DNA from 3 places in the Oryzomicrobium terrae genome. Region 3 is predicted to be linked to each of the others. Evidence: predicted binding sites of a transcription regulator. Region 3 holds the regulator's gene; each other region holds the start of a gene.

Region 1 (9,570 bases), 510 kb from region 3:
ACGGGGCCTACGGGTAACGGTGCACCTGCCGGCAGTGGGCGGGGAAAACGACGCCGCCTGAAACGGTGGCACGGGGCTCAAACCACCAGCCGGGCGCCGATGAAGGCCAGCATCACTGCCAGGGCCGGGCGCAGCCAGCCGTCGTGGAGGCGGTGGCTGAGGTGGCTGCCGAGCCAGATACCGGGCAGGGAACCGGCCAGCAGGTTGACCAGCAGGCTCCAGTCGATGTGCCCCAGGCCGGCGTGGCCGATGCCCGCCACCAGGGTGAGGGGCACGGCGTGGGCGATCTCGCTGCCCACCAGGCGGGTGGTGGGCAGGGCCGGCAGGATGAGGAACAGGGCCAGGGTGCCCAGGGCGCCGGCGCCGATCGAACTCAAGGTGACCAGCACGCCAAGCACCGCACCGGTGGCCCACAGGGCCGGACGCATGGCGGCGAAGGGGGCATCGCGCCAGCGGGACGGCACGTGGCGCAGCAACCAGGGTTTGCCGAGGATGGCGGTGGCGGTGAGGAGCAGGGCCACGCCGAGCATGAAGCGGAACACGCCGTCCAGGGCCTGGGAGGGGCCCAGGCGAGAGAGCAGGGCCAGGGTGAGCAGGGAAGCCGGCACGCTGCCGGCGGCCAGCCAACCGACCAGGCGCCAATCCACGTGCCGCTGGCGGTGGTGCACCACCACGCCGCCGGCCTTGGTCAGGGCTGCGTAGAGCAGGTCGGTGCCGACGGCGGTGGCCGGGGTGATGCCGAACCAGAGCAGGATAGGCGTCATCAGGGAGCCGCCGCCCACGCCGGTGAGGCCGACCACGCAGCCCACTGCCAATCCCGCCACCACGAATCCGAGTTCCACGCCGTTGCCCCTTCACGAATGGCGGCCATGCTAAACGATCCGTTTATAACGGCTCTATACGGAATGGCTATTTGCAAAGCCATATTGATTCTATGGCCAACGCCAAAAAAAGTAGACTCGCCCAATCCCTGCACCAGATATGGCTCTCCAAGAAGATGCCTCCGAGATCAAGCATTGGCGCGGCTCTCCACGATGGCACCGTGAAAGTCCGCGCCTGGCGTGGCTTTCCAGAGGGGTAAAGAAAAACCCCGCACCGGAGTGCGGGGTTTTTCGGGCCGGCCAGCGGCGAATCGCCGACAGGCCGGCCGGCAGGGCGCCGGGAACGGGTCCCGGACGGCCGGGCGGTGTTACATGCCCATGCCCATGCCGCCCATACCACCCATGTCGCCCATGCCGCCGGGCATGGCGGGCTTGTCTTCGGGCAGCTCGCCGACCATGCAGTCGGTGGTGAGCATCAGGCCGGCCACGGAGGCGGCGTTCTGCAGCGCGGTGCGGGTCACCTTGGTGGGGTCGAGCACGCCCATTTCCACCATGTCGCCGTACACGCCGGAGCCGGCGTTGTAGCCGAAGTTGCCCTTGCCTTCCAGGACCTTGGAGACCACCACGGAGGGCTCGTCACCGGCGTTGGCGACGATCTGGCGCAGGGGCTCTTCGATGGCGCGCAGCACGATCTTGATGCCGGCTTCCTGGTCGGGGTTGTCACCCTTGACGGAAACGGCAGCGCGGGCGCGCAGCAGGGCCACGCCGCCGCCGGCGACGATGCCTTCTTCAACGGCAGCGCGGGTGGCGTGCAGGGCGTCTTCGACGCGGGCCTTCTTTTCCTTCATTTCGACTTCGGTGGCGGCACCGACCTTGATCACGGCAACGCCGCCGGCCAGCTTGGCCACGCGCTCTTGCAGCTTCTCACGGTCGTAGTCGGAGGTGGCTTCCTCGATCTGCTTGCGGATGGTGCCGACGCGAGCTTCGATGGTGGCGGCATCGCCGGCGCCGTCGATGATGGTGGTGTTTTCCTTGCCGATCTCGATGCGCTTGGCTTGGCCCAGCTCGGCCAGGGTGGCCTTTTCCAGGGACAGGCCGACTTCTTCGGCGATCACGGTACCGCCGGTCAGGATGGCGATGTCTTCCAGCATGGCCTTGCGACGGTCGCCGAAGCCCGGAGCCTTGACGGCGCAGGTCTTGAGGATGCCGCGCAGGTTGTTCACCACCAGGGTGGCCAGGGCTTCACCGTCCACGTCTTCGGCGATGATCAGCAGCGGGCGGCCGGCCTTGGCCACTTGCTCGAGCACCGGCAGCAGGTCGCGGATGTTGGAGATCTTCTTGTCGAACAGCAGGACGAAGGGATTGTCCAGGGCGGCAATCTGCTTGTCCGGGTTGTTGATGAAGTAGGGGGACAGGTAGCCGCGGTCGAACTGCATGCCTTCGACGACGTCCAGTTCGTTGTCCAGGGACTTGCCGTCTTCGACGGTGATCACGCCTTCCTTGCCGACCTTGTCCATGGCATTGGCGATGATGTCGCCGATGTTGGTGTCGGAGTTGGCGGAGATGGAGCCGACCTGGGCGATTTCCTTGGTGGTGGAACAGGGCTTGGAAATCTTGCGCAGTTCGTCGGTCAGGGCGGCGACGGTCTTGTCGATACCGCGCTTCAGGTCCATCGGGTTCATGCCGGCGGCCACGTACTTCATGCCTTCGCGGACGATGGCCTGGGCCAGCACGGTGGCGGTGGTGGTGCCGTCACCGGCCACGTCGGAGGTCTTGGAAGCGACTTCCTTGACCATCTGGGCGCCCATGTTCTCGAACTTATCCTTCAGTTCGATTTCCTTGGCGACGGACACACCGTCCTTGGTCACGGTGGGGGCGCCGAAGGAGCGCTCGAGCACCACGTTGCGGCCTTTCGGGCCCAGGGTCACCTTGACGGCGTTGGCGAGGATGTTGATGCCGGCAACCATGCGCTCGCGGGCGACGTCACCGAATTTGACTTCTTTAGCAGCCATTCTTTACTCCTGAATTCTGGGAAGGATGAGAGGGGTCTGAAAGCCTTAGGCTTCCACCACGCCCATGATGTCTTCTTCGCGCATGACCAGCAGTTCCTGGCCATCCACCTTGACGGTCTGGCCGGCGTACTTGCCGAACAGGACGCGGTCGCCCACCTTCACTTCGAGGGCACGGACCTTGCCGTCTTCGAGGACCTTGCCGTTACCGACGGCAAGGATTTCACCCTGGTCCGGCTTCTCACCGGCGGAATCGGGAATAACGATACCGGAGGCGGTGGTGCGTTCGGCTTCGACGCGCTTGACGATCACACGGTCGTGCAAGGGACGGATTTTCATGGAGTGAGCTCCTGACAAAGTTACAGACAAAGACACGAAATAGCGGGCAGTTGGCGCGGGGAGCCGAGCTCACCCTGCGCTCGCCTGCCGGACCGGACGAGCCAGCCACAGAGGCTGTTAGCACTCACCCGTGACGAGTGCTAATAATAGGGACGGCCCAAGCGGTTTTCAAGGGCGGCCCCTCAGTTTTTGTTAGCCGCCGGCACCACGGCGGGGCCCCAACCCCCCGGGCCCAACGCAGTCGCCTGTTCAATCAATGGCTTAGGGGACACCGTGCCACGGCCCTGACGATTGCATCCCTCCCTGCCCCTGGCCGGCCAGGCGCGCGCGCGGGCGAGCTCCCTGCCGTCCTGAGCCTGGCGACTGCAACCGTATGCTCCCTGACGAGGGGGAGCGATCTCCCGCGCCATTCGGCGCCCCACCTCGTGTGTCCATCCCTCGCGCCACGGCCAGCCGCTGCCACGCCCCCCCCCTGCGCGCTTGACGGCAACGAGTACAAAGGCATATGACTGCATAAATTGCCAAAAAACCCCGTAGCCCGCGCAATCGCCCTCCTCCAGTCAGGTTCATGGAAGCGTCAGCGCGTATAAGTAACAATTTGCTTACATTTGCGCAGATCGTTTTGACCTACTCACCTCGTTTACTGATTACCGGTGGCACCGGCTTCATTGGCGCCGCCCTGGCCTCCCGACTGATCCAAACCGACCGCTGGGATGACTGCCTGTTTCTCGTCCGCGCCGACCACCGCGAAGATGGCCTGGCCCGGATCGCCCACGTCCTGCGCGACCACGGCACCCCCGAACACCTGCTCGATCGCCTGCACCTCGACCAAATCCTGTGCGGCGGGCTCAACAACGTCGCCGAATGGCAGGACGACCCGCGCCTGCCGTCCATCGTGGACGTGGTCAGCTCGGCGGCCGTCGCCTCCTTCGGCAACCACCCCTCGATCTGGCCCACCAACGTCGATGGCGTGCTGGCCATGGCCCATGCCCTCAGCAAGCGCTGCACCCTGCGCCGTTTCCTGCAGATCGGCACGGCCATGGCCTGCGGCCGGCAAGCCCCCGTCCCGGTGCCCGAGGGCTACGACGCGGGGGAGGAAACCGAGCACTTCCTGGAATACACGGCCAGCAAGTACGAAGCCGAGCACCGCATGCGCGAGGAGTTGCCGGACCTGCCCCTGATCGTGGCCCGCCCATCGATCGTGGTGGGTCACAGCCGCCTGGGCTGCGCCCCGTCCGGCAGCATTTTCTGGGTGTTCCGCATCGCCCGGGCCCTGCAATGCTTCCCCTGCGGCCTCGACCAGAAAATCGACGTGATTCCCGTCGACTACTGCGCCGAAGCCCTGCAGCTGTTGCTGGAAAAGCCCACGCTGCAGCACACGGCCTACCACATCACGGCGGGTGAAAAGCGCTCCTGCAGCTTCGGCGAGATCGACATCGCCATTGCCAACGCCACCGGGCAAACGCCCATGACGAAGACCTACAAGGCCCTGCCCTTCGAGGAAATCGCCAAGATGCAGGGGCAATTCAAGGAACTGCTGGGGCCGTGCAACCGCCGCATCGTCCTGCGCGCCATCCGCGCCTACGGCGACTTCGCCGCCATGGAAATGCTGTTCGACAACCAACGCCTGCTCGCCGAAGGCATGGCGCTGCCGCCGCCGCTGACCTCTTATGCAGGGCTGTGCGAACAGACCAGCCGGGATCATCTGATTTCCGAACAGATGAAGTTCGACTACAAGTAAGCCCCCGCTAAGCCACCCAGGCGCCAGCGCGACACTGCCCGGCGCCCTCGACAAGAGAAGCCCCTCTCCGCCAGGTGAGGGGCTTCTTGTTTGCGGGACCAACCCCGCGCCCTCCTCCTTGGCCGCTCCGGGCGCGGCACCGCTACCTGACCGCCTCGCCTGCCGGCCCGGCCTTGCCGCACACCGACACTGCGTCCGGATCCGCGAGCCCCCACACACGGGCCTGCGCATCCCTTCCCCTGGCCCTGCCAGGCTAAACAGCACAGACACAGCTGGGCGGATTGCATGCACCGGACGCCTCCGTCCGCGCCGTGCCAGCCCCCATCCCCGGAGGGAAACAGGCGATGAGGGAAGCGCCCCGAAGGCGGCCCTCCCGCAGCGCTTCCCACGGACGTCCATGCCCAGACCACGGCTCCAGCGGACCGCCTTGAAATATCATTGACTTCTAATTTAGAAAAATCTAAATTAGAAAAATGCGATCTTCCAATGAAACTTCCCGCGACCAGCCCGAGGAGGCGGCCGCCCCCAGCGACCTGCTGCACGACCTGCGCCCCCATGCGGCGTTGGCGGTGCGGCTGCTCAAGGCCATGGCCCATGAGGAGCGGCTGCTGATCCTGTGCCGCCTGCTCGCCGGGGAGTGCTCGGCGGGCGAGCTGGCGCGGGATTCCGCCCTCAGCCAGTCGGCCTTTTCCCAGCACCTGACGGTGCTGCGCGGCGAGGGGCTGGTGACCAGCCGCAAGGAAGCCCAGACCGTCTTCTATTCCCTGGCCCGCCCCGACGTGGCCGACATCCTCTACGTGCTCAAGCGCTCCTGCGGCGCCTAAGCCCTGTTCTTTCGTCCCGTACCTTTCTCCCCAGGAGCCTGCCATGTCGATCCAGTCCTACAAATCCCTCACCCAGGACGTGTCCGCCCAACTCGCCAAGCTGCGCCAGAGCCAGTCCGAGGTGATGGCCGGTTTCTCCCAGCTGGCCCAAGCCGCCATCAAGGACGGCGCCCTGGAGAAGAAGACCAAGGAATTCGTCGCCCTGGGCATCGCCGTGGCCAGCCGCTGCGACGACTGCATCGGCTTCCACGTCCAGACCCTGGTCAAGCTCGGCGCCACCCGGGCCGAGCTGGAAGAAGTACTGGGCACCGCGGTGTACATGGGCGGCGGCCCGTCCCTGATGTACGCCGCCCACGCCCTCAAGGCCTACGAAGAGTTCGCCGTCTGAGCGCCCTGCCCTCGCGTTCGCATAACCCCTCCGACCGCGCCGACGCCCCACCCGGCGCAGACGGGGGCAGACCCAAGCCATTCACGCCGCCCATGCCCATCCAGCCCTCCCGCCGCCCCGCCGCCTTTCGCCTTGCCCTGCTGGCGGCGCTCCTGACCACGCCTCTGGCCGTGCCGGCCCAGGCCGCCGAGGCCACGCCCCCGGCCCTGGCCGCCATCACCGTGGGCAGCCGGCTGGAGGCCGCCGCCTATCAGGCCGAAGGCCGGGTCGAGGCGGTGCGCCAGGCGGCCCTGGCGGTGCCGGTAGCCGGCGCCGTGACTGAACTCAAGGTGTTGGCCGGCGACCGGGTGGCAGCCGGGCAGATGCTGCTGCAGGTCGAGGGCAAGGCCGCCGCCGACCAGGCCGCCGCCGCCCACGCCCAGATCGCCGCCGCCGAGGCCCAGCGGGTCCAGGCCCGTCAGGAGTACGCCCGGGCCCAGGCCCTGGCGGCCCAGAAGTTCCTCTCCACCGCCGCCCTGGATCAGGCCGAAGCCAAGTTCCGCAGCGCCGAGGCCCAGGCCCGCGCCCAGATCGCCTCGGCCAGCGCCGCCGCCGCCCAGGCCGGGCTGTACCGCCTCACCGCCCCGTTTGCCGGCTGGGTGTCGCAGGTGGATACGGAGCGGGGCGACGTAGCGGTGCCCGGCAAGCCCCTGCTCACGGTCTACGACCCCTCTGCCCTGCGCGTCACCGCCACGGTGCCGGCCACGGTGGCCGAGCGGGTACGGCGCGACGCCCTGCCCGAGATCACCATCGCCCCGGACGGCGCCGCCCCGCTACGCCTGACCCCGAGCAAGATCACCTGGCTGCCCAGCACCGATCCCCTGGCCCAGACCCGCACCGTGCGCCTCGATCTGCCCGCCAGCACCGAGGTGCAGCGGCTGCCCCCCGGCACCTTCGCCCGGGTCGCCTTTCCCCTGGCCGCCGGCAAGGCCGAGGCCGCCCCCCTCACAGTGCCGGGCAAGGCCCTGGTGCGGCGTGGCGAACTGACCGCCGTGTATGTGCTCGACGCCACCCAGCGCCCCCGGCTGCGCTATGTCCGCCCCGGCGTCGCCCTGGCCGATGGCAGCGTGCCGATCCTGGCCGGCCTGAAGGCCGGCGAGCGGGTCGCCCTCGATCCCGAAGCCGCCACCCGCCAGGCCCCGATGGGGGCATCGCGATGAGCACTCCCCGCGCTACCGGGCCTCACGAACATCTGGGCCTGGCCGGGCGGCTGGCCGCCTACTTCCAGGACGCCCGCATCACCCCGCTGATCGCCCTCACCGCGCTGCTGCTCGGCCTGTTCGCCGTGCTGGTGACGCCCCGGGAGGAAGAGCCCCAGATCAACGTCACCATGGCCAACGTGCTGGTGCCCTTCCCCGGCGCCAGCGCCGCCGACGTGGAGGCCCAGGTGGCCCAGCCGGCGGAGCAGGTGCTCGGCCAGATGGCCGGCATCGACCACCTCTACGCCGTCTCCCGCCCCGGGTTGGCGGTGCTTACCGTGCAGTTCCAGGTGGGGGTGCCGCGCACCGAGGCCCTGGTGCGCCTCTACGACACCATCCACTCCCACGGCGACTGGCTGCCCGCCAACCTGGGCACCCTGCCGCCCCTGATCAAACCCAAAGGCATCGACGACGTGCCCATCGTCACCCTCACCCTGTTCGCCAAGGATGCCCAAGGCGGACAGAGCGCCACGGCCTCGCCCCTGGTGCTGGAGCAGGTGGCCCACAGCCTGGAAGCGGAACTGAAGCGGGTGCCCGGCACCCGGGAAGTGACCACCTACGGCGGCCCGCGCCGCACCATCGGCATCGCGCTCGACCCCCAGCGCCTGGCCGCCCAGGGGCTCACCGTGGCCGACCTGCGCCAGGCCATGGCCGGGGCCAACGCCAACCTGCCCGCCGGCGACCTGCTGGTGCCCACCGAGAAAGGCGCCCAGCGTCTGGCCGTCGAGGTGGGTCCCTTCCTCGACAGTGCCGCCGCCGTGGGCGAGGTGGTGGTGGGCGTCCATGGCGGCAAGCCGGTGTTCCTGCGCGACGTGGCCACCCTCAGCGACGGCCCGGCCCCGGCGACCCGCTACGTCTGGCACGGCACCGGGCCGGCGGCGGCCCAGGCCCGGAACGAGGCCGGTACTGAAGCCGCCGCCAGCAATACGACCATCGCGCCGGGCGCCGACCATCCCGCCGTCACCCTGGCCATCACCAAGAAGCCCGGCGAGAACGCGGTGGAGGTGGCCGATGCCCTGCTCCGCCGCGTCGACGCCCTGCACAACACCCTGCTGCCCGAGGGCGTGGAAGTGGCGGTCACGCGCAACTACGGCGAGACGGCCAACGACAAGGCCCAGAAGCTGATCCACAAGCTGCTCTTCGCCACCGCCTCGGTGGTGGCCCTGGTGGCCCTGGCCCTGGGCCGGCGCGAGGCGGGCATCGTTGGCCTGGCGGTGATCCTCACCCTGATGGCCACCCTGTTCGCCTCCTGGGCCTGGGGCTTCACCCTCAACCGGGTGTCCCTGTTCGCCCTGATCTTTTCCATCGGCATCCTGGTGGACGACGCCATCGTGGTGGTGGAGAACATCCACCGCCACCGCCTGCTCGACCCGGGCGCGCCGCTCCTGGCCCTCATCCCCCGGGCGGTGGACGAGGTGGGCGGCCCCACCATCCTGGCCACCCTGACGGTGATCGCCGCGCTCTTGCCGATGGCCTTCGTCAGCGGCCTGATGGGCCCCTACATGAGCCCGATCCCGATCAATGCCTCCATGGGCATGGTGATCTCCCTGGCCGTGGCCTTCGTCGTCACCCCCTGGCTGGCGGCGCGCTGGCTGCCCAAGCAGGCGGCCCACCACGACGGTCTGGCGGCCAGGTTGCAGCCGCTCGCCGCCCGCGTCTTCGCCCCCTTCCTCGACGACGCCCGGGGGCCGCGCCAGCGCCGCCGCCTGGGGCTGGCCGTGGCCGGGCTGATCGCCCTCTCCCTGGCCCTGCCGGTGCTGCAGTGGGTGGTGCTGAAGATGCTGCCCTTCGACAACAAGTCCGAGTTCCAAGTGGTGGTGGATATGCCCAACGGCACGCCCCTGGAAACCACCGCCGCGGCCCTTAGCGAGATGACCGCCTACCTGGCCACGGTGCCCGAGGTGGCCGACTACCAGGCCTACGCCGGCACCGGCGCGCCGATCAACTTCAACGGCCTGGTGCGCCAGTACTACCTGCGCGACGGCGGCGAGGTGGGCGACATCCAGGTCAACCTGGCCGACAAGCACCACCGCAGCGCCCAGAGCCATGCCATCGCCCAGCGGGTACGCCCGGCGTTGGCTGCCATCGGCGCCAGCTACGGCGCCCGGGTCAAGGTGGTGGAAGTGCCGCCGGGCCCGCCGGTGCTCTCGCCCATCGTCGCCGAGATCACCGGGCCGAGCGAGGCCGGACGTAACCAATTAGCCGAAGCG
Region 2 (9,570 bases), 780 kb from region 3:
GGTGAAGGCGGTGCCGCCCGCCGAGTTCGATGCCTGGATGGCCGAGCAGAAAGCCCAGCGGGCCATTGCCAAGGCCGCGGCGGCCAAGACCTACACCCTGGCCCAGCTGAAGGATCAGGGCGAGAAACTCTACGCCACCAACTGTGCCGCCTGCCACCAGCCCAACGGCAAGGGGCTGCCCGGCGCTTTCCCGGCCCTGGACGGTTCCAAGGTGGCGACCGGGCCGGTGGACGGGCACCTGGACGTGGTGTTGCACGGCCGTCCCGGCACCGCCATGCAGGCCTTCGGCAAGCAGCTGTCCGATCTGGAAATCGCCGCGATACTGACCTACGAACGCAACGCCTGGGGCAACCGGGCTGGCGACGTGGTGCAACCCGCCATGGTGGCGGCCCGGCGCAATGCCGGTGCCGTGGCTTCCGCCCCGGCAAGCAATTGAGCAGACGACGAGGAGGCTCCATGGACGCCCATTCCGCCAATCCCGCAATTCCAGGCGTTCCCGGCCATCCGCCCCGGGACTACGCCGAGGAGCACCACGGCGCCCCGGGTGGGCTGCGCCGCTGGCTGACGTCCACCAACCACAAGGACATCGGCACCCTCTACCTGTGGTTCTCCTTCGCCATGTTCCTGTTCGCCGGGGCCCTGGCCATGCTGATCCGGGCCGAACTGGCGCGACCGGGCATCCAGCTGGTGGACCCGGCGGTATTCAATCAACTGACCGCCATGCACGGGCTGATCATGATCTTCGGCGCGATCATGCCGGCCTTCGTCGGCTTCGCGAACTGGATGGTGCCGCTACAGATCGGCGCGCCGGACATGGCCTTTCCGCGCATGAACAACTGGAGTTTCTGGCTGCTGCCGGCGGCGGGGACCCTGCTCATCTCGTCCTTCTTCGTTCCCGGCGGGGCGGCCGCGGCGGGGTGGACCATGTACCCGCCCCTCTACATGCAGGGCGGCATCGCCTACGACATGACCATCCTGGCGATTCACATCCTGGGCCTGTCGTCGATCATGGGGGCGATCAACATCATCGTCACCATCCTCAACATGCGGGCCACCGGCATGACCCTGATGAAGATGCCCTTGTTCGTGTGGACCTGGCTGATCACCGCCTACCTGCTGGTGGCGGTGATGCCGGTGCTGGCCTGCGCCATCACCATGATGCTCACCGACCGGCACTTCGGCACCCACTTCTTCTCGGCGGCCGGCGGCGGCGATCCGGTGCTGTTCCAGCACGTCTTCTGGTTCTTCGGCCATCCCGAGGTGTACATCATGATCCTGCCGGCTTTCGGCATCGTCTCGACCATCCTGCCCACTTTCGCGCGCAAGCCCCTGTTTGGCTACACCTCGATGGTCTACGCGGTGGCCTCGATTGCCTTCCTGTCGTTCCTGGTGTGGGCCCACCACATGTTCACCACCGGCATGCCGGCCGCCGGCCAGCTGTTCTTCATGTACACCACCATGCTGATCGCCGTGCCCACCGGGGTGAAGGTGTTCAACTGGGTGGCCACCCTATGGCGCGGCTCCCTGACCTTCGAGACGCCGATGCTGTTCGCCATCGCCTTCGTCTGCCTGTTCACCATCGGCGGCTTCTCCGGGCTGGTGCTGGCCCTGGTGCCGGTGGACATCCAGTTGCAGGACACCTACTACGTGGTGGCCCACTTCCACTATGTGCTGTTCTCCGGGGCAGCCATGAGCATCATGGCGGGGGTCTATTACTGGCTGCCGAAATGGACCGGCCACATGTACAACGAGGCCCTGGGCAAGACCCACTTCTGGCTCACCGCCATTGCCTTCAACGTCACCTTCTTCCCCATGCATTTCCTCGGCCTGGCCGGTATGCCGCGGCGCATTCCCGACTATGCCCTGCAATTCGCCGAGTTCAACCTGATCGCCAGCCTGGGGGCCTTCGTCCTCGGGGCGGCCCAGCTGCTCTTCCTCTATAACGTGATCAGCTGCATCCGCGGCGGCAAGCCCGCCGGGGCCAAACCCTGGGAAGGGGCGGACACCCTGGAGTGGACCCTGTCTTCACCGCCGCCCTACCACTCCTTCACCACCCCACCCACGGTCCGTTAGCCGCTGCTCCTGCCGTTCCCGGAGGCCCGCCATGTCTCAGAACGCTGCTCATACCGCTCCCGGCGGCTATTACACGCCGCCGCCGTCCTGGTGGCCCCTGGTCGGCTCGGTGGCCCTGCTGACCTTGGCGTCGGGCTTCATCCTGCTGCTCGCCAAAGTCGGCATCGGCCCCTGGGTGATGGCGCTGGGCGCCGCCATCCTGGTGTTCATGCTGTTCGGCTGGTTCGGCAACGTGATCCGCGAGAGCCTGGCCGGGCGTTACAACGGCCAGGTGGACCGCTCGTTCCGCTGGGGCATGGTGTGGTTCATCTTCTCCGAAGTGATGTTCTTTGCCGGCTTCTTCGGCGCGCTCTTCTACGTGCGTGAGTTCGCCATTCCCTGGTTGTCCCACACCCCCTTGCTGTGGCCCGGTTACGACGGGGCCTGGCCCACCCAGGGGCCCGGGCTGAAGGAGGCGTTCACCCCCATGGCGGCCTGGGGGCTGCCGGCGATCAACACCTTGATCCTGCTCACGTCCGGGGCCACCGTCACCTGGGCCCACTGGGGGCTGAAGCAGGGGCGGCGCGGCCAGCTCACCTTGGGGCTGCTGCTCACCGTGCTGCTTGGCGCCTTGTTCCTCACCTTCCAGGCCTACGAGTACCACGAGGCCTCGTTCTCGCTGAAGACCGGCATCTACGGCGCCACCTTCTTCATGCTCACCGGCTTCCACGGCCTGCACGTCACCCTGGGGGCGGTGATGCTGACGGTGATCCTGCTGCGCGTGCTGGCCGGCCACTTCACCCCGGACCATCACTTCGCCTTCGAGGCGGTGTCCTGGTATTGGCACTTCGTGGACGTGGTCTGGCTGCTGCTCTTCGTCTTCGTCTATTGGCTGTAGAACGGTCCCGGCTAGTGCTGGTCGAAGTTCTTGTAGTGCTTGGCGGTTATTGCAAAGGGGCTCAGGGAGAAGCTAGCAGTACGCGTTACGCCTGAAAGGAGGCACGTCATGAGTCCGATGATGTTCCCGAAAATGTTGTCGTCCCATGCAGAGGGTTGGGACTGGTTGATGAAGGTCCACCCCTCCGTCACCAAAATGTTCTGGATGTATGTGGTGCCCATGTCCCTGGTGCCCCCGGCAATGTTGCTCTACGCCTGGTCGGCCTACCACGAGACGGTCAACCTGCCGACCATCAGCCGGGAGATGTTGATGGGCATCGTCACCCTGTTCTACGTCACCGAACTGGTGGCGGTCCCGGTGATGGCGCGCATCATCCAGCAACTGGGCGATGTTATCGATGCCCGGCCGCCCTACCAGGATGCCTTTACCCTCGCGGCGGTAGCGCCCACGCCCCTGTGGATCGCGCCGGTGGCCTTCTTCGTGCCCAGCGTGCTGTTCGCCGTGGTGGTGGCCTTGGTGGCCCTGGTGGCGGTGAGCGCGTTGATCTACCAAGGGGTGAACCGGGTCTTCCACATGGGCGACGACGACGGCCATGCCCTGCTGCTGTGGGGCTCGGTGTTGGCCGCCGGCCTGTGCGCCTGGGTGGTGATGATGCTGCTCACCTTTGTCGCCCTGGGCTGGGCGGTGAGTTGATGCGTAGGGCGATCCTGGCGTGACGCCAGGGCGTTCAACCACAAGTTTTCGCCATCACCATGCATCAACGACAACGGCCGGCATGCGTGGGCATGCCGGCCGTTGTTTTGGGGTGCCAGGGCGCTTAGGCGGCGAGCACGCCACGCAAAGATTTCAAGGCCTTGGCCTCGATCTGGCGGATGCGCTCGGCGGAAACGCTGAACTCGGCGGCCAGGTCGTGCAGGGTGGCGCCGCCGTCCTCGGCCAGCCAGCGTGCCTCGATGATGCGGCGGCTGCGCGGGTCCAGAGTGGACAAGGCGGTATGCAGGCCTTCGCTGTGCAGCCGTTCCTCTTCCCGGGCTTCCAACACCCGGGTCGGTTCCAGGCGGCTGTCGGCCAGGGTGGCGATCGGCGCCAGACGGCCTTCCTCGTCGTCCGGGTTGCCTTCCAGGGCCAGGTCGTGGCCGGTCAGGCGGGTTTCCATCTCCACCACTTCCTCGGGCTTTACGCCCAGGGTGGCCGCCACCTCGTTGGCCTGCTCCGGAGTCAGGGTCTCGCTGCCCGGCTTCATGCTGCGCAGGTTGAAGAACAGCTTGCGCTGGGCCTTGGTGGTCGCCACCTTGACCAGCCGCCAGTTCTTCACGATGTATTCGTGGATCTCGGCCTTGATCCAGTGGATGGCAAAGGACACCAGGCGCACGCCCCGTTCCGGGTCGAAACGCTTCACCGCCTTCATCAGGCCGATGTTGCCCTCCTGAATCAGGTCGGCGTGGGGCAGGCCATAGCCCAGGTAGCCCCGGGCGATGGCGATCACCACCCGCAGGTGCGACAGCACCAGATCACGGGCGGCATCAAGGTCGTTGTCGTCGCGGAAACGACGGGCCAAGGCCTTCTCTTCCTCGTCGGAAAGAAGCGGAAAGCGCTGGGCGGTTTGGATGTAGGCGTCCAAATTGCCCATCGCCACCGGTAATTGCATCAGCGAAACGGTTTGGGTCATGGAGGTCCTCCAAAAGGGTTCAAGACAATTTTAGCACTCGTAGCATTGGAGTGCTAAAAGGGGCGGGGAGTTCTGGGAACAGGCGCTCTCCCCGGCAAAGCAAGCCGAGAACCGGGCCAGGGCTGGGGCATCTAATTTAGGAGTAGAGCACCTTTACCGGGTCGACTCTGTATCGAATTGCCCGCGTCCGCTTTGCCGACATGGCTGCGCCTTGTTGGTGGCGGCAGATTTTCCAGTCGGCAGCAAGTTGCAACAGTCGGTAAATCCAGGGGCGGCGGGTCGGCGCGGCGGTGGTTTCGGGCGTTAAATGGACATGCATCACCCCTGCCACTGCTTCCCAGCAAGGAATTGCCATGCGTACCAAACTACTGCTCGTTGCTCTCACTGCCGCCGCGGCCCTGTCGGGCTGTGTGGTCGCTCCGGCCGGCCGCCCCTATTACGGCGGGCCGGTCTATTCAGAACCGGTGATGGTGGCGCCGCCGCCGCCCCGGGTCGAATACGTGGGACCGCCCCCGGTCGTGGGCCAGGTCTGGATCGGCGGTTTCTGGAACTGGACTGGCCAGCGGCACGACTGGGTACCCGGCCACTGGGAGAACCCGCGCCCTGGCTATACCTGGACGCCCCATCGCTGGGAACGGGCCGGTGACGGCTGGCGCCATGCCGGCGGCCACTGGGAGGAAGACCGGGGCCGAGGCGAGCGCCGCGACTGGCGCTGATACATCCACTGTGATGGTGTAGCGCCGTTGCCCGCAAAGGGCCGGCAGCGTGAAGCATTCACGCTGCCGGCCCTTTTCATTTGTTTTGCCCTGCTCTGCCCCGCTTGCGCTGGCCTTGTGCGCTGTCCAGGAAGCGGCCGCTGGCTGTGCCATTCCGTCGTCGGCAGGCCTGTCGAGTCGGTTCGGTGCAGGTTGCAAATTCCCTTAATCGAAACGTGTTGCATATCAAAGAAGCGGTGCTAATATATCAGCCAGCTACACTGAAATATCAGAGTGGCATCCCTAAAAAACAGAGGAGACAAACATGGTTGCTGGTATCAAGGCCCGTCACGGCAGGCTGTTGGGTGCATTGGCCGTTTCCCTGCTGTTCGCCACCGCCGCCCAGGCGGCCGATCCGGACAAGTTCAAGATCGGCGGGGTGGTGTCCCTGTCCGGCACCTACGGCATCTTCGGCGAGGACATGCGCAAGGGCGTCGAGATCGCCATCGAGCAGCGCGGCGGCAAGGTCCTCGGCAAGCCCATCCAGGTGATCTGGGAAGACGACGAGACCAAGCCCCAACCGGCGGTGCAGAAGACCACCCGGCTGATCTCCGAAGGGGTGCAGATGATCTTCGGCGCGGTCAGTTCGGCCTCCAGCATCGCCATCATGAACATCGCCAAGCAGCGCAAGATTCCCCACCTGGTGACCATGTCCGCCGACGACAAGATCACCGTGCCCAACGGCTCTCGCTACACCTTCCGCACCTCCAACACCCTGGGCATGGAACAGCGCATGGCCCTCAGTTTCACCAAGGAGCAGAAGCTCAAGCGCGTCTATGGCGTCACCGCTGACTACCAGGCCACCCGCGACAGCTGGGAGTGGTACCGCCGTGAGGCGGAGAAGGCCGGGGTCGAGATCGTCGGCGCCGACTTTGCCCCCCTGGGCAACCGGGACTACTCCTCGATTGTGGACAAGATCGCCCGTTCCAACGCCGACGGCGTGGCCCTGTTCATGACCGGCTCCGACGCCGTGACCATGGTCAAGCAAGCCGGCCAGGTGGATCTGGGCAAGACGCGCAAGATATTCGGCCCAGTGATCGCCGACGAAACCATGGCGGCGGGGGTGGGCCCCGCCTCCATCGGCGTCTATTCCGGGGTGCGCTACCACTTCAGCGTCGATAACCCGGCCAACCGCAAGTTCGTCGAAGCCTTCCGTAAGAAATACAACGAACTGCCCTCCAGCGCCGCCGGCGAAGCCTACGACGGCATGGCCTGGTGGCTCGACGTCGTCGAGCAGACCGGCTCCTGGGACAAGGAGAAATGGGTCGCGGCCTTCGAGAACAGCGTCCGCGACAACTCGGTGGAAGGGCGCAAGGCCATGCGCGCCTGCGACCACCAGGCCATGCAGGACGGCCTGTGGGGCGTGGTCGAGAAGGGCGTCGCCCCGGCGCCGGCCTACACCATGAAGATCGCCAAGGTGTTCCCGCCCAACGCCGTCTTCGACGCCTGTCAGCCCTGAGCACGCCTGCTGCTCGCCCCCGGGCGGCGCGTCCGGCCTAGCGCCTGACCGTCGCCCCGAGGGGCCGGGTTTCCCGCCGGTGCCGCGCGCACCGGCCGACTGACCGATGGAAGGAGTCCCCCGGAGGCGGCTTGGCCGACCTCCCGGGCGGTGCTCGTCCTTCCGCTGCGGAGATACTCAATGTCCACCCTCATCATCGGGCTCAGCCTGGGGATGCTGCTGTTCCTGCTCGCCTCGGGGCTGACCCTCATCTTCGGCATGCTGGGCGTGATCAACTTCGCTCATGGCGCCCTCTACATGCTCGGGGCCTACATCGCTTTCGACATCGGCCGCCACACCGGCTCCTTCGTCGCCGGGCTGATCGGCGCCACCGTGCTGGTGGCCGTCGCCGGCGCCCTGATCGAGCGCCTGGCCCTGCGTCCGCTCTACAACCGGCCCCACTTCTACCAGTTGATCCTGACCTTCGGCGTGATCCTGGTGATCAGCGAGCTGGTCAAGATCGTCTGGGGCCTGGGCTACCAGGAATCGACCATGCCCGAGGCCCTGGCCGGCACGGTGGAGCTGTTCGGCAGCACCATCCCGGTCTACCGCCTGTTCGTCATCGGTTTCGGCGCCCTGGTCTCCGGCGGCCTGTTCCTGCTCATCGAGAAGAGCACCTTCGGCATGCTGGTGCGGGCCGCCAGCAGCGACGGCGAAATGGTGCGCCTGCTCGGCCTGCCCGTGTCGTCGGTGCGCATGGCCGTGTTCGCCCTCGGCTCGGGGCTGGCCGGCCTGGCCGGCGCCATCGCCGCGCCGCTCTTTCCCATCGAGCTGGGCATGGCCACCAACACCATCATCGACTGCTTCATCGTCGTCATCCTCGGCGGCCTGGGCAACATCCGCGGCGCCGTGGCGGCTTCGCTGCTGATCGGCCTGGTGCGCGCCATCGGTTACTCCTACATGCCGAGCTGGGTGGACATCCTCACCTTCGCCCTGCTCATCGCGACCCTGCTCACCCGGCCCCAGGGCCTCTTCTTCCGCGCAACGAGGTCCGCATGAACGTCTCCCGTTTCGACCTGTGGCTGGGCCTGCCCCTGGCGGCCATCGCCCTGCTGCTGCCGTTCTCCGGCCCGAGCGATTTCGTGCTCAACCTGGCGACCCTGGTGATGATCTGGGCAATCTTCGCCATCGGCTTCGACTTCGTCTTCGGCCTGCTCGGCATGGTCTCCTTCGGCCACGCCAGCTTCCTCGGCCTGGGGGGCTACGCCCTGGCCCTGGCCACCCAGCTGTGGGTGCTGCCCTTCAGCGCCGGCCTGGGCCTGGCGATCGTCGTCGGCGCCTTGTGCGCCTGGTTGTTCAGCTTCTTCGCCCTGCGCGTCTCGGGCATTTTCTTTGCCCTGGTCACCTTGGCCCTGTCCCAGCTGCTCTACATCCTGGCCGACTCCAAGCTGCGCGCCTGGACCGGCGGCGCCGACGGCCTGCCCGGGGTGGAGCGGCCCGGCCTGGGCGGTATCGACTTCTTCGACTCGACCCACTTCTACTGGTACGTGGTGGCGGTGTTCGCCCTGGTCATGGCGGCGGTGGCAGTGCTGCGCCGCTCGCCCTTCGGCCGGGTCATCGCCGGCATCCGCCAGAACGAGACGCGGGCCGAGCAGTTGGGCTTCGACGTGCACCGCTACAAGCAGATCACCTTCATCGTCTCCGGCGGCATCAGCGGCCTGGCCGGAGCCCTGCTGGCCTCCCTGCTGATGTACGTGAACCCGCAGATGCTGCATTGGACCACCTCCGGCGACGTCATCATCATGACCCTGCTCGGCGGCGCCGGCACCCTGTGGGGGCCGGTGGTGGGCGTGCTCGCCTTCGAGGTGCTCAAGGAGTGGCTGAGCGGCTGGACCCAATACTGGTACGGCGTGCTCGGCCTGGTCTTCATCCTCGCCACCCTGTTCTTCCCCAAGGGCATCGTCGGCGAATTGCAGGAGCGCTTTGGGCAATGGCAGGACAAGGCCGCCCGGCGCGACGGGAGGTCCTCATGAACGACATCGCCCTGAAATGCGACGGCGTGACGGTGAGCTACGGCGCCCTCAAGGCTATCGACGGTGTCAGCCATTCGTTCGAGAAGGGCCGCATCTACGGGCTGATCGGCCCCAACGGGGCGGGCAAGACCACCCTGCTCAACGTTCTGGCCGGGCGGCAGATGCGCCATAGCGGCAGCATCCACTGCTTCGGCGCCGACATCACCCGCACCCCGCCCCACGAGCGCGCCCACCTGGGCATCGGCCGCAGCTTCCAGATCACCAAGATCTTTGCCGAGATGACGGTGCTGGACAACCTGCGCATCGCCGCCCAGATCAAGCACTCGCGCTTCCAGCCGTTCTGGATCGCGCCGCGCTACGAGCGGCGCCTGGCCGGCGACATCGACGCCATGCTCGAACTGACCGGGCTCACCGCCCGCCGCGACGCCATCGCCGGGACCCTCTCCTACGGTCTGCAACGGGCCCTGGAATTGGGCATCACCCTGATGCCGGACCCGCGCATCCTGCTCCTCGACGAGCCCCTGGCCGGGGTCGGCCAGCACGAGATCGAAAGCTCGACGCGCCTGATCAAGGCCGTGTCGGCCGGGCGCACCGTGTTGCTGATCGAGCACAACATGGACGCCATCATGTCGCTCTCCGAGGAGATTGTGGTGATGAGCAACGGCCGGGTGATCGCCGTCGGCGCCCCGGAACAGATCCGCAACGACGCCACCGTGCGCTCGGTT
Region 3 (9,570 bases):
TGGTGATCAGCACCTGACCGGTTTCCACATCCTTGACCGGGTGGTTGGCGCCATGGTGGCCGAACTTCATCTTCACCGTCTTGGCGCCGGAGGCCAGGCCGAGCAACTGGTGGCCGAGGCAGATGCCGTAGGTGGGGATGCGCTTGGCCAGGATTTCCTGGATGGCGGCAATGGCGTAGTCGCAGGGCTCCGGATCGCCAGGACCGTTGGACAGGAACACACCGTCCGGGTTGAGCTTGAACACCTCGGCAGCCGGAGTCTGGGCCGGCACCACGGTAACCTTGCAGCCGCGGGAAGCCAGCATGCGCAGGATGTTGCGCTTGATGCCGTAATCGTAGGCCACCACATTGAAGCGCGGCGCGGCAGGCTCACTAAAGCCCTTCAGCGTCCATTCGCCTTCGCTCCACTCGTAGGCGGCGTCGGCGGACACGACCTTGGCCAGATCCATGCCAGCCAGGCCGGGGAAGGCATTGGCCTCAGCCAGGGCGCGGGCTTCATCCACCGTGCCGGCGACGATGGCGCCGGACTGGGCGCCCTTTTCGCGCAGGATGCGGGTCAGCTTGCGGGTATCGATGCCGGCAATGGCGACAATGCCGTGCTTCTTAAGATAGTCGGGCAGGGTCTCTTCGAGACGCCAGTTTTCGGCACGGACCGGCAGATCGCGGATCACCAGGCCTGCGGCGAAGTTGGCGCGGGACTCGAAGTCACCGGCATTGCAGCCGACGTTGCCAATATGCGGGTAGGTCAGGGTGACGATCTGGCGGCAGTAGGAAGGATCGGTAAGGATTTCCTGGTAGCCGGTCAGCGCCGTATTGAAGACCACCTCACCGGAGGTGGAGCCGTCGGCACCGATGGAATAACCGCGAAACACGGTGCCATCGGCCAGCACCAGAACGGCGGGCGGATAGGGAGGAAACAGGGGGGAGGCAGCTTGGGTCGTGGAGGGCGACACGAAAAACTCCGGAACTAGATACGCGAAGCGGGACGGACTGGTGGTCCCTCCCGCCTCGGCAATTGAATTTGCTAAACCCTTCTATTGTAGCGGATTACCCCCCTCCCCGGCAAATCCGCGTGGTGTCACGACATCGAATGCAAGGCCAGCCCATGGATTTCGCCAGACCGACTCAACACGCTTCGCGCACCGTTTTCGTGCACCAGCCGCTCAACGCAGCCCGAGCACGTCCTGCATGTCGTAGAGGCCATTGGAACGGCTCGCCAGGAAACGAGCAGCACGCAGGGAGCCCAGGGCATAGGGCATGCGGCTGCCCGCCTTGTGAGCGATCTCGACCCGCTCGCCGGTACCGCAGAACATCACCACGTGGTCACCGACGATATCGCCGCCACGGACCGTGGCAAAACCGATGGTGGACGGATCCCGCTCGCCGGTGACACCTTCACGGCCGTAGATGGCGCACTCCTTGAGATCGCGGCCGACACCGGCGGCCACCACTTCGCCCATGCGCAGGGCGGTACCGGATGGGGCATCCACCTTGTGGCGGTGGTGAGCCTCGACGATTTCGATGTCGTAGCCCTGATTGAGGATGCGAGCGGCAGTTTCAAGCAGCTTGAACACCACGTTCACGCCCACCGCCATGTTCGGCGCAAAGACGATGGGGATGTCTTTGGCGGCCTCGGCGATGGCCGCCTTACCCGCCTCGTCGAAGCCGGTGGTACCGATCACCATGGCCACGCCGAGCTCACGGCACAGGGCCAGGTGCTCCAGAGTACCTTCGGGGCGGGTGAAGTCGATTAGACAGCCCGAGCGGGACAAGCCCTCCTTGAGATCGGACGTCACCACTACGTCGGAGGCCAACCCCACCAGTTCACCGGCGTTTTTACCGATGCCGGCGCTGCCCGGACGATCCAGCGCTGCCGTGAGTGCGGCCTCACCGTCGTTGAGGGTGGCTTCGATGAGCATCTTGCCCATACGACCGGAGGCGCCGGCAATAGCGATATTGAGACGATTCATGACAATTCCTTGTAAAACACACCCGGACGGGGCAACACCCGCGCCGGCATCGACATCTAGGACAATTCTGGAGCACCAGCAAAGGCCGGGGCGCACAGCCCAGCCTTGCCGCGAGGGTTACAGACCGACCTTTTCGAGCATTCGACCGAAGAAACCGCGCTCGTTCTCGACCGGAGGCAGAGGTTTGCCATCGGCGGGCAGGGAACCGAGATCGATTACCCGGGTCTTTTCTTCCGGAGCGTCCACGCCGGCATCGCCGACAGCCTGGCCGTCCTTGGCCGGCACGACATCGCCAGCCACCCGGGTCAGTTTGCCGTCCTGGAAGAAGATGGTCAGGCGGCGGGACTCAATTTCCCGGGTCGAGCCCTTTTGCAACCGGTACACGTAATCCCAGCGATCCGCGTGAAAAGCATCGGCCAGCAGGGCCGTACCCAGGATGTAGCGCACCTGATCCTTGCTCAGGCCAGGGCGCAGTTGGGCGACCTGATCCTGGGTCAGGGCATTGCCCTGCTGCACGTCGATCCGGTATTCGGTGATCAGCTTGGGCGGGGAGCAGGCCGCCAGAGCAACGACGGAAAGGACGCACAGACCACTAAGCAGGTGTCGGGACATGGAAGACTTGATGGTGAAGAATGGTGACGATAACACTGGAAAATTTGGCAATTGCCGCCGGAATCACCCGAAAACACAGGCACCCGGCTTTTTCCCGGGCCAGCGAAACGGTATATCATAGCCCAAAAGGAGAATGCGCCACGTCCGCATCCCCCACTTCGGGCGGCCCCACGCCGGGCAACACAGCCCTCCCCCGCCCCACATTGAAATTTTTACCCCGAGACCGCCCATGAATTCGTCCCAAAGCCTCAAGAGCATCGGCCTCAAGGCAACCTTTCCGCGCATGAAGATTCTCGAACTGTTCGAGAAAAGCTCCGTGCGCCACCTGACGGCCGAGGACGTTTATCGCCTGCTCATCGCTGAGGACATGGATATCGGCCTGGCCACGGTCTACCGGGTACTGACCCAGTTTGAGCAGGCCGGCATCCTGGAGCGGCACCATTTCGAATCAGGCAAGGCGGTCTTTGAACTCAACGCCGGCCGTCACCATGACCACCTGGTGTGCGTACAGTGCGGCAAGGTCGAAGAGTTCTACGACGAAGAAATCGAACGGCGCCAGCAAAAAATCGCCGAAGAACGGGGCTACTCCCTGCAGGACCACGCCCTGTACCTCTACGTCGAATGCCTCAAGGGCGACTGCCCGGGCAAGCAGGCCGAAGAAGAGAAGTTCCAGCGCGGCAGCGAGTAAGCCAGCGCGGACAGCCCGTCCAACCATGAAAAAACGCCGCATTAATGCGGCGTTTTTTCATGGCGAATACGGCTTGACGATGTGACGGGAGTGGGCTTTCCGCCGGCGGCCATCGCCCTACCCCCACCGTGAAAAACGGCCTCAGCCGGCCGCCAGCATTTCTTCGGCGTGGCGCCGGGTTGTCGCAGTGATCTCCACTCCGCCGAGCATGCGGGCGATTTCCTCGACTCGTCCCTGCTCATCCAGGGATGCCACCCGGCTGAGCACCTCGCCGCCCTTTTGCGACTTGGCCACCTGCCATTGATGGTCGGCCCGGGCCGCCACCTGGGGCAGGTGGGTGACGCACAGCACCTGCCGGTCGTGGCCGAGACGGTGCAACAGGCGCCCCACCACTTCGGCCACGCCGCCGCCGATCCCCACGTCCACCTCGTCGAAAACCAGGGTGGGCACTTTAGCCTGCCGGGTCGTCACCACCTGGATGGCCAGGCTGATGCGCGACAGTTCGCCACCGGAGGCTACTTTGGCCAGGGGCTTGGCAGTGCTGCCGGACAACCCGGCAATGCGAAATTCGACCTGTTCCAAGCCATGGGCACTGCCCCCTTCCAGGGGCACCAGCCCGATCTGGAACTTGCCACCGGACAGAGCCAGTTCCTGCATCACGGCAGACACGTCCTTGCCCAACACCTCCGCCGCCTTGGCCCGCTTCTTCGACAGGGCCTGGGCCAAGCTGCGGTAGCGGGCTTCCGCCGTCGCCACCCGGGCAGCCAGAGCCTCCAGGTCGCTGGCGTCGCCGAGCTGGGCAAGCCGCTGCCGGGCGGATTCCAGGCGGGCAGGCAGGGTTTCCGGGGTTTCCCGGTACTTACGCGCACAGGACAACACGGCATCGATACGCCGCTCGGCCTCCACCAGCCGGTCCGGGTCCAGTTCGACCCGGTCGGCGTAGCGGCGCAGCTCCGAAACTGCCTCAGCCAGCTCGGTCTGCGCGGAGCGAACCAGTTCCGCCACCGGCGCCAGGGTCGGATCGAAGGCACTCAGGTCGTCAAGCCGGGTGAGCACCCCGTCGAGCTGTTCTTCGCAAGCGCCATCGGCATCAGCCAGGGCACTCAGGGAAAAACGCGCGCCTTCGATCAGGCTGGCGGCATGGGCCAGGCGCTTGTGTTCGAGGTTGAGGCCTTCCCATTCGTCGGCGGACAAGCCCAGGGTTTCCAGTTCCTGCACTTCCCAGGACAGCCGCTCCCGCTCCTCAGCCAATTGGGCACCGTCGCGACTGGCGGCATCAAGCAATTCCCGAGCGTCCTGCCAGGCCCGCCACGCATCGCCCACGGCCCGCACCTCGTCGCGCAGCCCGGCCTGACCATCGAGCAAGGCCCGCTGGGCATCGCCGCGCAGCAGCGACTGGTGGGCGTGCTGACCGTGGATATCCACCAGGCCTTCGGCCACGGCCTTCAGTTGCTGCAGGGTGGCGGGGCTACCGTTGATGTAGGCGCGAGACCGGCCGCCGGCTTCCAGCACACGGCGCAGCAGCAACTCGTCGTCGCCGTCGGCGCTGGCCAGATCCTGCTCCGCCAGCCACTGGCGGATTTCCGGCAGGGCGGCGATCTCAAAGGCGGCGGTGACTTCGGCCCGGGCGGCACCGGCACGCACCAGGCCGCTATCGGCCCGCTCGCCGAGGACAAAGGCCAGCGCATCCACCAGGATCGACTTGCCCGCCCCGGTTTCCCCGGTGAAGGCGCCGAATCCCTGGGCAAACTCGAGTTCGAGGCGGTCGACGATGACGAAATCGCGAATGGTCAGGCGCAGCAGCATGATGGGCGCGAAGGTCTCAAAAGAAGGGAAAGAATCAGGTGCCCTTGGGCTTTTCGCTCCACTGCAGCTTTTGCCGCAGCATGGCGAAATAGCTGTAGCCCGGGGGGTGCAGGAAACAGACGCTGTGTTCGGAGCGGAACAGGCGGACGCTGTCGTAGCGGCACAAGGTCTGGGTCACCTGGCCGTCGAAGTGCACCCGGGAATCGTCGGCCGAGAGGATGCGGATTTCGATGGCGGCCGAATCCGGAATGGTGATTGGCCGGTTGGTCAGGGCGTGGGGGCAGAGGGGTACCAGGGCGATACCGCCCAGGGTCGGATGCAGGATCGGCCCGTTGGCCGACAGCGAGTAGGCGGTGGAGCCGGTCGGGGTGGACACGATCAGGCCGTCGGCGCGCAGGCTGTAAATGAACTCGCCGTCGATGAACAACTCGAATTCGATAAGGCGGGAGATGGCTCCCTTGTCCACCACTACGTCGTTGAGGGCCACATTGGCGGATACGACCTCGCCGCCGCGGATCACCTCGCTCCCGAGCAGCAGGCGGTTTTCCGGGGTAAAGCGGCCTTCGAGCAGATCGTCCAGGCACGACAGCATGTCGGAACGAGCGATGTCGGTCATGAAGCCCAGGCGGCCCTGATTGACCCCCACCAGCGGCACCTTGTAGCGGGCCAGTTTGCGGGCGGCGTTGAGCATGGTGCCGTCGCCGCCGACGACGATGGCCACGTTGGCCCGATCGCCGATCACCGAGAAATCCACGGCCTCGAAGGCGGCCAGGCCGCCCAGGGTGTGATGGGTCGCCAGGCCGTGGCCGCTGGCGGCACCGAAGCCGGCGATGTTGTCGGCAGTATCGGCTTCCACCAGAACCCTGACGCCCCGGTCGCTCAAGGCCTGAGCCAGGGCCAGCAAGGTGTCGGCCACCTCGGGACTGTGGTACTTGCCGATGAGGGCGACGGTGCGGGGAGTGCTGAACGACTGTGGCATGGCAAAATTAAACCACAAAACATCGCCGCCGCCGGACTCGCCCCACCTGACGGCCCCCGGTTTTAGTACGCGGCATTATTGTTGGCTCCCTTTTCGGTAACATTAGCAGGCCATGCTCGACGAACGCGCCCGCATCCTACTCAAGACCCTGGTCGAACGGTACATCGCCGAAGGCGAGCCCATCGGCTCCCGCGCCCTGTCCCGGTATTCCGGCCTCGACCTCTCCCCCGCCACGGTCCGCAACGTGATGGCCGACCTGGAGGAGGCCGGCTTCGTTGCCAGCCCCCATACCTCCGCCGGCCGGGTACCGACGCCGCGGGGCTACCGGCTGTTCGTCGATTCCCTGCTCACCGTGCAACCCCTGGAAAAGGGCCAGATCGCCGCCCTGGAGCACCAGCTCGACCCGGGCCAGCCCCAACAATTGCTCTCTTCGGCCTCGCGCATCCTGTCCGACCTGTCCCATTTTGCCGGAGTGGTGGTGGCACCGCGCCGCCAGGCGCCGCGCATCAAGCAGATCGAGTTCCTCAGCCTGTCGGAAAAACGCATTCTGCTGATCCTCGTCACCTCGGACGGCGAGGTGCAGAACCGCATCCTGTTCACCGAGACGGCCTATTCGCCCTCGGAACTGGTCACCGCCGCCAACTACTTCAACCAGCACTGCGCCGGCCTGGATTTCGATCAGGTACGCGGCCGCCTCGACGCCGAACTGCGCGAACTCAAGTCCGACCTGCAGCGGCTGATGAGCGCGGTGCTGGCCGTCGGCGACCAGACCCTGGGCGAAAGCAGCGAACGCTACGTGATCTCCGGCGAGCGCAACCTGCTCGACGTGGACGACCTCTCGTCCAACGTGCGCCGCCTGCGCGAGCTGTTCGACCTGTTCGAGCACAAGACCGGCCTGGTACGCCTGCTCGACCTGTCGAACAAGGCCGATGGGGTGCAGATCTACATCGGCAACGAATCGGGCATCGCCCCCCTGGACGAGTGCAGCGTAGTCACCGCGCCCTACGAGGCCAACGGCCAGGTGATCGGCTCGGTGGGGGTGATCGGCCCGACCCGCATGGCCTACGAGCGGGTCATCCCGATCGTGGACATCACCGCCCGGCTGCTCTCTTCCGCCCTCACCTACCAGGCCACCGCCTGACCCTGCCGGCACCGGCCGGCAGCGCCTGCGCCGGTTGCCCAGAACCGCTCTGCAATCCCGCTTCTCGGCGCCACCGCTGAGACCAGTTTCCCTAGAACCAGAATCCGCCACAGGACCGCCATGCCCCGCTTCCAGCCCGAGCCCCCGTTCAAGCACGGTACCCCGCCCCAAACCGCCGTAGTGCTGGTCAACCTCGGTTCCCCCGACTCCCCCACCCCCGAAGCGGTGCGCCGCTACCTCAAGGAATTCCTCTCCGACCCCCGGGTGGTGGAAATCCCCAAGGCAGTGTGGTGGCCGATCCTCAACGGCATCATTCTCAACACCCGGCCCAAGCAGTCCGCCGCCAAGTACGCCACCATCTGGACCCCGGAAGGCTCGCCCCTCAAGGTGCACACCGAGCGCCAGGCCAAGCTGCTGAAAGGCCTGCTCGGCGAGCGCGGCCACCGGGTCACGGTCACCTGGGCGATGCGCTATGGCAGCCCGGCCCTGCCCGAGGTACTCGACCGGCTCAAAGCCGAGAACCACACCCGCATCCTGCTGCTGCCCGCCTACCCCCAGTATTCGGCCAGCACCACCGCCACCGTGCTCGACCAGGCCGGCCAGTGGCTCGCCGGCCTGCGCAACCAGCCCGAGCTGCGCAGCCAGCGCAGCTTTGCCGACGATCCCGGTTACATCGCCGCCCTGGCCGCCAGCGTGCGCGAGCACTGGCAGGCCCACGGCAAGCCCGCCGAGAACGACCCGTCCTACCGGCTGGTAATGAGCTTTCACGGCGTGCCCAAGCGCACCCTGGATCTGGGCGACCCCTACCACTGCGAATGCCACAAGACCGCCCGGCTGCTCGCCCGGGCCCTAGGGCTGCCCGAACAGCAGGTGCTCACCACCTTCCAGTCCCGCTTCGGCAAGGCCGAGTGGCTGCAGCCCTACACCGCACCGACCCTGACCAAGCTGCCCCAGGACGGGGTGACCCGGGTGGACGTGCTCTGCCCGGGCTTCGTCGCCGACTGCCTGGAAACCCTGGAGGAGATCGCCCAGGAGGTGAAGGCCGACTTCCTCAATGCCGGCGGCCAGGTCTTCCACTACCTGCCCTGCCTCAACGAGCGCCCCGACTGGATCGCCGCCCTGGCCGACCTGGCCGAGCGCCAGTTGGCCGGCTGGCCAACCAAAGCGCCCCGGGACGACCAGGGCCTGGCCGAGTCCGTGGCCCGGGCGCGGTTGCTCGGCGCCCGGGAGTAATGGGGCCAGGTGTCGGCCCAGTTTAGGGCCAAGCATCGGGCCAACCCCTAGAAGGGGCGGGCATCTTCACGATACCTGCCCGGAGCGCGAGGACTGGCGCGGACTTCCAGGCACATGCCGTGAAGACCCGCGCCAATCCTAGGTCTTGGCCCAGGTTAAGCTTTCGTCATCTTGGCCGTTAACGCATGGGTAACCGCGCCCGGAGCCCACCCATGCACATCACCCAGTCCATCCTGGAGCAACGCTCCAGCCACGCCGCCCAATCCCAGCGGGAGGTCAGCGAAAGCCTGCGCGCCTGGGTTGGCGACCGCCGCCCCGATTTCGAAGGCCAGAGCGCCCCGACCAACCAGACCGGCGCGGCCGGTGCAATCAATTCGGGCAACGGCGCCTCGGGCGTGCCGGACGCGCTGCGCCCCCTGGTGGAACTTTCCCAGGCGGCCCTGGCGGCCCAGCAAAACGACAGCGCCAATGCAGCCAACCAGAATCCCGTGGGCCAGGCCGTCGCCGCCAGCGACCCGAACGGCGACAACGGCCTGGACCCGCGCATGAAGCTGCTCAAAGCCGTGATCGAAATGCTCACGGGCCAGACCATTCAACTCTTCAACGCCCGCGACATCAGCGCCCCGGCCGCGACGGACGTGTCTGCCCCACCCGATCCGAACGGCAACGCCCAGGCCGGCAATGCCGCCGCGCAACGGGCCGGTTTCGGCGTCGAGTACGACTACAAGGAAACGGTACGGGAGAGCGAGACCACCACCTTCGCCGCCAACGGCGTGGTGCGCACCGCCGACGGCCGGGAAATCAACTTCCAGGCATCCCTGACCATGAGCCGCCAGTTCGAGGCCACCTACAGCGAACGCCTGCGCCTGGGTGACGCCAAGATGCGGGACCCGCTGGTGCTCAACTTCAACGGTAACGCCGCCCAGTTGTCGGACCTGAAGGTCGCCTTCGACCTGAATGGCGATGGACAGAAGGAAAGCCTGCCCTTTGTCGCCAGCGGCAGCGCTTTTCTCGCCTTCGACCGCAACGGCGACGGTCAGGTGAACGACGGCCGCGAGCTATTCGGTCCGACCAGCGGCAACGGTTTTGCCGAACTGGCCGCCCTCGATGCGGACGGCAACGGCTGGATCGACGAGGCCGAC

Evidence for each region. The regulator HrcA, encoded in region 3, represses chaperone genes, less so after heat shock. The targets are predictions, from matches to a motif close to TNTTAGCACTCNNNGNCNNNGAGTGCTAANA.
Region 1: the regulator HrcA is predicted to act here: its motif matches at 3,285-3,315, upstream of groES (co-chaperone GroES).
Region 2: the regulator HrcA is predicted to act here: its motif matches at 4,648-4,678, upstream of rpoH (RNA polymerase sigma factor RpoH).

What each region holds. Positions count from the first base shown of each region.
Region 1 covers NZ_CP022579.1:684,282-693,851, reverse strand. Annotated here, with positions in the region: gene OTERR_RS03165 (sensor histidine kinase) at 1-61, shown strand, start outside; gene OTERR_RS03160 (sulfite exporter TauE/SafE family protein) at 78-842, opposite strand; gene groL (chaperonin GroEL) at 1,190-2,833, opposite strand; gene groES (co-chaperone GroES) at 2,879-3,169, opposite strand; gene OTERR_RS03145 (SDR family oxidoreductase) at 3,792-4,910, shown strand; gene OTERR_RS03140 (ArsR/SmtB family transcription factor) at 5,384-5,734, shown strand; gene OTERR_RS03135 (carboxymuconolactone decarboxylase family protein) at 5,778-6,122, shown strand; gene OTERR_RS03130 (efflux RND transporter periplasmic adaptor subunit) at 6,215-7,321, shown strand; gene OTERR_RS03125 (efflux RND transporter permease subunit) at 7,318-9,570, shown strand, end outside.
Region 2 covers NZ_CP022579.1:410,659-420,228, forward strand. Annotated here, with positions in the region: gene coxB (cytochrome c oxidase subunit II) at 1-436, shown strand, start outside; gene ctaD (cytochrome c oxidase subunit I) at 457-2,073, shown strand; gene OTERR_RS01880 (cytochrome c oxidase subunit 3) at 2,105-2,950, shown strand; gene OTERR_RS01885 (Yip1 family protein) at 3,059-3,643, shown strand; gene rpoH (RNA polymerase sigma factor RpoH) at 3,768-4,619, opposite strand; gene OTERR_RS01895 (YXWGXW repeat-containing protein) at 4,973-5,335, shown strand; gene OTERR_RS01900 (ABC transporter substrate-binding protein) at 5,640-6,833, shown strand; gene OTERR_RS01905 (branched-chain amino acid ABC transporter permease) at 7,014-7,871, shown strand; gene OTERR_RS01910 (branched-chain amino acid ABC transporter permease) at 7,868-8,845, shown strand; gene OTERR_RS01915 (ABC transporter ATP-binding protein) at 8,842-9,570, shown strand, end outside.
Region 3 covers NZ_CP022579.1:1,194,983-1,204,552, reverse strand. Annotated here, with positions in the region: gene carA (glutamine-hydrolyzing carbamoyl-phosphate synthase small subunit) at 1-952, opposite strand, end outside; gene dapB (4-hydroxy-tetrahydrodipicolinate reductase) at 1,163-1,969, opposite strand; gene OTERR_RS05485 (outer membrane protein assembly factor BamE) at 2,087-2,581, opposite strand; gene fur (ferric iron uptake transcriptional regulator) at 2,811-3,269, shown strand; gene recN (DNA repair protein RecN) at 3,411-5,075, opposite strand; gene OTERR_RS05470 (NAD(+)/NADH kinase) at 5,110-6,054, opposite strand; gene hrcA (heat-inducible transcriptional repressor HrcA) at 6,167-7,195, shown strand; gene hemH (ferrochelatase) at 7,316-8,428, shown strand; gene OTERR_RS05455 (VCBS repeat-containing protein) at 8,641-9,570, shown strand, end outside.